Bosea vaviloviae: one gene and its partner. Each later gene encodes a partner of the first gene's protein in a complex. Links are inferred from orthologs where the notes say so. Each region holds a gene or a part of one and is shown in the gene's direction. Other genes may lie near its edges.

Region 1 (3,689 bases):
ACCAGCCGTCGGGCCAGCCATTCAACAGCACGAGCGGGGCGATCCTGTCGCCGGTCTCCGGCAGGCCGGTGATCAGGAAGGCGTGGAAGCCGAAGCTGGCGAGCTTGTCGCGCAGTGAGGAGATGATCGTCTGCGGGTCGTTGAGACGCGTCAGCACATCGATGAAATCGAGCGCGTCTCGTCCGGTGTCGAAGTGTTGTCCCGACATGACGGTCCCCAATGGCCGCATTATAACCGTATTGTTGCAGCGCGTCTCGGGGAGTCAATGCCTTCAGCAAGACCGAGCCTTTAGGCGGGGCCGGCTCTGCGCGTAAGGCACGGAGGCGCGCCGCACGGCCATCTTCTCCTGCCATCTCCTGTCAGCTATGCGGCCTGCCATGCGCCTTGCCCTCTCGCGCTTGGGAGGCTTCCGTCCCATATTGCCGCCATGTCCAAAACTTCCGCCCCTGACGCCAAAACTTCCGCCCCTGACGCCAAGACGAAGCCCGCGAAGAAGCCGGCCAGCGCGCGCACGCCTAATTCCAAGGCCTCGCGCCAGGAATTGAAGCCGCTGGAAGGCTATCTCGCCGATCTGCTCAACCCGGCGATCAACCGCGGCAATGCGGTCCCGGGCGGCGCCGCCGGCTTCAGCGACCAACCGCAGGCCGGTTACGAGCCCGAGGCCCGGCCCGGCGACGGCGCTCCCAAGCGCAAGATCGGCAAGAAGGCCGATTCCGCCTTTGACGGCGTCGAGGGCGAGACCGCCGCGAGCCTGACGGCGCAGTCGCTGCAGACGCTGCTGGAGACCGGCAGCCCCTTCATCGATCCCGGCAAGGCCTGGACGCCGCATCGCCCGCCGCGCCCCGATAAATCCGAAGGCGGCATCCGCTTCCGGATGAATTCGGAATACGAGCCCGCCGGCGACCAGCCGACCGCGATCGCCGATCTCGTCGACGGCATCTCGCGCCAGGAGCGCGACCAGGTGCTCCTGGGCGTCACCGGCTCCGGCAAGACCTTCACCATGGCGCAAGTCATCGAGAAGACGCAGCGTCCCGCGCTGGTCCTGGCGCCGAACAAGACGCTGGCCGCGCAGCTCTATGGCGAGTTCAAGAGCTTCTTCCCCGACAACGCGGTCGAGTATTTCGTCTCCTATTACGACTACTACCAGCCCGAGGCCTATGTGCCGCGCTCGGACACCTTCATCGAGAAGGAAAGCTCGATCAACGAGCAGATCGACCGCATGCGCCACTCCGCCACGCGCTCGCTCTTGGAGCGCGACGACGTCATCATCGTCGCCTCGGTCTCGTGCATCTACGGTATCGGTTCGGTCGAGACCTATACGGCGATGACCTTCGGCATCAAGCTGGGCGAGAAGATCGAGCAGCGCCAGCTCATCGCCGATCTCGTCGCCCTGCAATACAAGCGCACCCTTGGCGATTTCGTCCGCGGCTCCTTCCGCGTGCGCGGCGATGTCATCGAACTCTTTCCGGCCCACTATGAGGACCGCGCCTGGCGCATCGGCCTGTTCGGCGACGAGGTCGAGCAGATCTCGGAGTTCGACCCGCTGACCGGCCAGAAGACCGCCGACCTCGAATTCGTCAAGGTCTACGGCAATTCGCACTACACCACGCCGCGCCCGACGCTGACTCAGGCCGTGAAGTCGATCAAGGAGGAGCTGCGGGGCCGCCTCGACGAGCTCAACAAGATGGGCCGCTATCTCGAGGCGCAGCGGCTCGACCAGCGCTGCACCTTCGACATCGAGATGATCGAGGCCACCGGCTCCTGCAACGGCATCGAGAATTATTCGCGCTATCTCACCGGCCGCAAGCCGGGCGAGCCGCCGCCGACCCTGTTCGAATACCTGCCCGACAATGCGCTGGTCTTCACCGATGAGAGCCATGTCACCGTGCCGCAGATCGGCGGCATGTATCGCGGCGACTTTCGGCGCAAGGCGACTTTGGCGGAATACGGCTTCCGCCTGCCCTCCTGCATGGATAACCGGCCGCTGCGTTTCGAGGAATGGGACGCGATGCGCCCGCAATCGGTGCATGTCTCGGCCACGCCGGGCAGCTGGGAGATGGACCGCACCGGCGGCGTCTTCACCGAGCAGGTCATCCGCCCGACCGGCCTGATCGACCCGCCGGTCGAGATCCGCCCGGCAAAACATCAGGTCGCCGACCTCCTGGACGAGATCAAGGAGGTCTCGGCCAAGGGCTACCGCACCCTGGTCACCGTGCTGACCAAGCGCATGGCGGAGGACCTGACCGAGTATCTCCACGAGAACGGCGTGCGTGTTCGCTACATGCACTCCGACATCGACACGATCGAGCGCATCGAGATTCTTCGCGATCTCCGCCTTGGAGCGTTTGATGTTCTCGTCGGCATCAACCTGCTGCGCGAGGGCCTCGACATTCCCGAATGCGGTTTCGTCGCCATTCTCGACGCCGACAAGGAGGGTTTCCTGCGCTCCGAGACCTCGTTGATCCAGACCATCGGCCGCGCCGCCCGCAATGTCGACGGCCGCGTCATCCTCTACGCAGACCACATCACCGGCTCGATGGAGCGGGCGATGGCCGAGACCTCGCGCCGCCGCGAGAAGCAGGAGGCCTACAACGCCGCCCACGGCATCACGCCGCAATCGATCAAGCGCGCCATCGGCGACATCCTGGGCTCGGTCTATGAGCGCGACCATGTCACGGTCGATGCCGGCATGGGCACGCCGGTCGCCGGCCACAACTTCAAGGCGGCCCTGGCCGATCTCGAAAAGCGCATGCGCGAAGCCGCCGCCGACCTCGAATTCGAGACCGCCGCGCGCCTGCGCGACGAGATCAAGCGCCTCCAGGCGACCGAGCTCGCCATCTCCGACGACCCGCTCGCCCGCCAGGGCGACGTCGAGGCCTCAGCCGGCAAATACAAGGGCGAGCGCAGCTACGGTGCCAACGCCAACCTGCCGACCCGGGCGCGCAAGCCGACCGATGCGGATATGGGGCCGCATAACTGGGGCGGCGGAGAAGCCAAGCCGGTCGCCCGCCCGAAGAAGCCGACGCTCGACGAGATGGGCCCAAGGCCGGATTCGCGGCCGCTGGGGGCGGGAGAGGGGAGGGGGAAGCGGCGGGGGAGGCGGTGAATGAGGTTAATTATTCGATGTAGTCTCGACAATGGCATCAACAAAAAAATTGAAACTTGGTGATATATTTCTATTTTTTTCAACTAATGGAGCTATATTGTCGGCCCAAACTGATTTCATCCTGCCTATTTCAACAAAATTTGTTTTTTTGAGAGCCTTTGCGCCGCCGGGATATACGACATCAGCGAGTTTCTCCCAAGTTCCACATATTGAGTCTTGTACATAGGTCGCAAGGATTGCCTTGTTGGCTTTGGGGTAAGCGGATAAAAGCGCTCGTTGGTCGCCCAATAACCACGCTTCACCTTCTTCAATGGCAAGGCAAATTTTGTATTTTGGGACGGGATGGCATACGTTAATTGAATTATTTATTTCCTTCAGAAAATCAACCATTACGCGATCGTCTAGATCGCAAACGATAAAAACAAATCGAACATAGTCATCAGAATCATCTTTAAAGGACGTTGCGTATCCTTGCATAAGACGTGGTAGCTGATCTAGTAATATCCGCTTGCTCGCATCAGAACTGGGCTTCAACCCTTTGGGAATTCGACCGATTCCTTTATAGGCGATGACCCTGTAACTA
Region 2 (3,510 bases), 3.7 Mb from region 1 along the record:
CAGATCCGAGCCGCCTTGCGTCTCCGTCATCGCCATGCCGACGGTCGCGCCGGTCTTGGTCGGGCCAGTCTTGGTCGCGGCCGGCCCCTGCCGGCTGTCATAGGCGTTGGAGGTGATGAGCGCGCCCCATTCCGCCCAGCGCGCCGCATCCTGCTTCAGGATCGGGATCGCCGAATAGGTCATGCTGATCGGGCAGCAGACCCCGCTTTCCGCGCCGTACCAGAGATATTGCAGCGCCGCGCGCGCGACTTGCGCGCCCGGCCCCGGCCGGTTCCAGCACAAGGCATGCGTCTCCTGGCCGATGGTCAAGCCCATCAACTCGTGCCAGGCCGGATGGAAGGCGATCTGGTCGATGCGATTGCCGAAGCGGTCATGCGTGTGCGCCTCCGGCGTGAAACGGTTGGCGAGCCGCGCCAGTTCCTGCACCCGGGCGGAGCCGACGCAGCGCCCGCTCTCATGCAGGCGGTCCCTGGCCCAATCCGCGGCAAAAGCCGATATCGCCACCTGCAACACCGGATCGGCCGCGAAGGCGTCGTAGTCGGCCAAGGGCGGGGCCTGGTTCGTGACCTCATAGGTGGAATAGCGGGGCGCAGTGTCCATGGTCATCGGCACGCATCCTGACAACGGATTCGACGGTGCATTCAACGCCCATCCGTCTTGTCCAGCAATCCGCCGCACAACACCCTATATTGACGCCAGAACGAATCACGATCGAGCGCTGCGCACCTTGTCCGACCACAACGCCACCTCCGCCCCCTTGCCTCGCCCCGGCGGCCTCGCCGCGCGGGCCGCAGCTGCACCTGCGGCCGGCTATCTCGCTGGCCTGAATCCGGAGCAGCGCCTCGCCGTCGAGGCGACGGACGGCCCTGTTCTCGTGCTGGCCGGCGCCGGCACCGGCAAGACGCGCGTGCTGACCACGCGCATCGCCCATCTCATCGCGACCAATCGCGCCTACCCCTCGCAGATCCTGTCGGTGACCTTCACCAACAAGGCGGCGCGCGAGATGAAGGAGCGTATCGCCCATCTCGTCGGCTCGGTCGCCGAAGGCATGCCGTGGCTCGGCACCTTCCACTCGATCTCGGCCAAGCTGCTGCGCCGCCATGCCGAACTGCTCGGGCTGCGCTCGGACTTCACCATCCTCGACACCGACGACCAGATCCGCCTGATGAAGCAGGTGATCGCGGCCGCCGATATCGACGAGAAGCGCTGGCCAGGCCGCATGCTGGCGGGCTTCATCGATAGCTGGAAGAATCGCGGCCTCGCGCCCAAGGATGTCCCGCCCGGCGAGGCCGCGGTCTTCGCCAATGGCAAGGGCGGCGCGCTCTACCACGCCTATCAGGAGCGCTTGAAGACGCTGAACGCCGTCGATTTCGGCGACCTCTTGCTGCACTGCCTGACGCTGTTTCGCGACAATCCCGACGTGCTCGCAACCTATCACGAGCGCTTCCGCTACATCCTGGTCGACGAGTATCAGGACACCAACACGGCCCAATACCTCTGGCTGCGGCTGCTTGCCCAGGGCCGGCGCAACATCGCCTGCGTCGGCGACGACGACCAGTCGATCTATGGCTGGCGCGGCGCCGAGGTCGACAACATCCTGCGCTTCGAGCACGACTTTCCCGGCGCCACGGTCGTCCGGCTGGAGCGCAATTACCGCTCGACCGGGCATATCCTCGCCACCGCCTCCAAGCTGATCGCCCGCAATGAGGGCCGGCTCGGCAAGACGCTGCGGACCGAGGATGTCGAGGGCGAGAAGGTCACCATCACCGGCGCCTGGGACAGCCAGGAAGAAGCCAGGCTGATCGGCGACGAGATCGAGAGCCTGCAGCGCAACGGCCATAACCTCTCCGAGATCGCGATCCTGGTGCGCATCTCGGCGCAGATGCGCGAGATCGAGGACCGTTTCGTCCATCTCGGCCTGCCTTATCGCGTCATCGGCGGCCCGCGCTTCTATGAGCGCGCCGAAATCCGCGACGCCATGGCCTATCTGCGCTGCGTCGTCTCGCCGACCGACGACCTCGCCTTCGAGCGCATCGTCAATGTGCCCAAGCGAGGGCTCGGCGACGCCACCATCCAGATCCTGCACAACCACGCCCGCGCATCCCAGGTCTCGCTGCTGCAATCGGCCCGCATGGTGGTCGAGAGCGACGAATTGAAGCCCAAGGCCAGAACCGCCTTGCGCGAACTGGTCGAGGCCTTCGGCCGCTGGTCGGCCAGGGCCGAGCACATGCCCCAGGGCGAGCTCGCCGAGCTCGTGCTGGAGGAAGCGGGCTATACCGAGATGTGGCAGAAGGACCGCTCGGCCGATGCCGCCGGCCGGCTCGAAAACCTCAAGGAACTCGTCCGTTCGCTCGACGAATTCCCCGATCTGCCGGCCTTCCTCGAACACGTCTCGCTGGTGATGGACGCCGATTCCGGCGAGACCGCCGAGCGCGTCTCGATCATGACGCTGCACGGCGCCAAGGGGCTCGAGTTCGACACCGTCTTCTTGCCCGGTTGGGAGGAAGGCCTCTTCCCCAACCAGCGCGCGCTCGACGAGAGCGGCCGCGCCGGGCTGGAAGAAGAACGCCGCCTCGCCCATGTCGGCCTGACCCGGGCCCGCAAGCGGCTCAAACTCTATTTCGCCTCGAACCGCCGCATCCACGGCCTCTGGCAATCCAGCCTACCCAGCCGCTTCATCGACGAATTGCCGGAAGAGCATGTCGAGGTCGTCCAGGCCGCCTCCAATTACAGCCAGGGCGGCTACGGCGCCTCGCGCTTCGACCGCATGGAGAGCTTCGGCTCGAGCTACAACACGCCGGGCTGGCAGCGCGCCCAGGAGAACAAGGCCAAGGCCGGCTCGGGCGGCGGCTCGGGCTTCTCCGACAGTGGCGGACGCGGCTTCGGCCAAAGCAGCTTCGGCGCCGGCCGGCAGCGCGGCCCGATGCTGATCGAAGGCGAGCTCACCGCCAAATCGACCGGCTCATCGGCCTACGACCCTGGTGCCCGCGTCTTCCACGTCAAATTCGGCCCCGGCTCCGTTGCCAGCGTCGACGGCAACAAGCTGACCGTCGATTTCGACAAGGCTGGGCGAAAGATGGTGCTGGATAGTTTTGTGCAGAAGGCGGGGTGAAGCCCTGTGCGACGGGCATCGCTACCTTGACGGCCTACCTACCAGTAGGTATATGAGCGGGTATGGCCGGCCCCTCGACAACCTCTGATGAAATCCTGCGCTGCGCTCGCTCGCTCTTGATCGAGGGCGGCTATAACGGCTTCAGCTACGCCGACATCGCAAAGGTCGTCGGCATTAGAAACGCGAGCATTCACCACCATTTTCCCAGCAAATCCGACCTCGTGCGCACGCTCATTGCGCGATATCGGGAAGAGGCCGAGGCTGGAATTGCCCATCTGGAACGCCAGTTCCCCAATTCTGCCGATCAGCTGCGCGCCTATGTGAGCTATTGGCAAGCCTGCATCGCCGACGCCAGCGCCCCGTTCTGCGTCTGCGCTCTGCTGGCAAGCCAGATCCCG

What was found. The genes of interacting proteins can lie anywhere in the genome.
Region 2: the proteins of uvrB (region 1) and BHK69_RS25040 are in contact, whole or in part, in a crystal structure (PDB 7EGT), measured with the Thermus thermophilus proteins. The link is inferred for Bosea vaviloviae from one-to-one orthologs. Residues at the interface, in WP_096411307.1 of Thermus thermophilus: Glu23, Leu25, Arg26, Asp27, Gly28, Glu29, Arg30, Phe31, Arg55, Glu326, Asp327, Phe328, Glu379, Ser382, Gln383, His398, Gly400, Arg401; in WP_096412145.1 of Thermus thermophilus: His654, Arg656, Phe657, Gln666, Asp668, Glu669, Lys680, Arg681, Leu682, Ser683, Lys685, Tyr686, Ala687.

The regions. Positions count from the first base shown.
Region 1 is NZ_CP017147.1:1,753,805-1,757,493, forward strand. Bases 61-3,306 are described here. They hold uvrB (excinuclease ABC subunit UvrB), read left to right. Parts: upstream 61-427; coding sequence 428-3,106; downstream 3,107-3,306. Other genes in these bases: BHK69_RS08185 (helix-turn-helix transcriptional regulator), read right to left, coding at 61-208; BHK69_RS31335 (hypothetical protein), read right to left, coding at 3,113-3,306. Also shown: more of BHK69_RS08185, read right to left, coding at 1-60; more of BHK69_RS31335, read right to left, coding at 3,307-3,689. UniProt on the Escherichia coli protein: The UvrABC repair system catalyzes the recognition and processing of DNA lesions. A damage recognition complex composed of 2 UvrA and 2 UvrB subunits scans DNA for abnormalities.
Region 2 is NZ_CP017147.1:5,430,709-5,434,218, forward strand. What follows is about bases 353-3,419. They hold BHK69_RS25040 (UvrD-helicase domain-containing protein), read left to right. Parts: upstream 353-727; coding sequence 728-3,112; downstream 3,113-3,419. Other genes in these bases: BHK69_RS25035 (acyl-CoA dehydrogenase family protein), read right to left, coding at 353-606; BHK69_RS25045 (TetR/AcrR family transcriptional regulator), read left to right, coding at 3,175-3,419. Also shown: more of BHK69_RS25035, read right to left, coding at 1-352; more of BHK69_RS25045, read left to right, coding at 3,420-3,510. UniProt on the Escherichia coli protein: A helicase with DNA-dependent ATPase activity. Unwinds DNA duplexes with 3'-5' polarity. Translocates on single-stranded DNA with 3'-5' polarity. Initiates unwinding more efficiently from a nicked substrate than double-stranded DNA.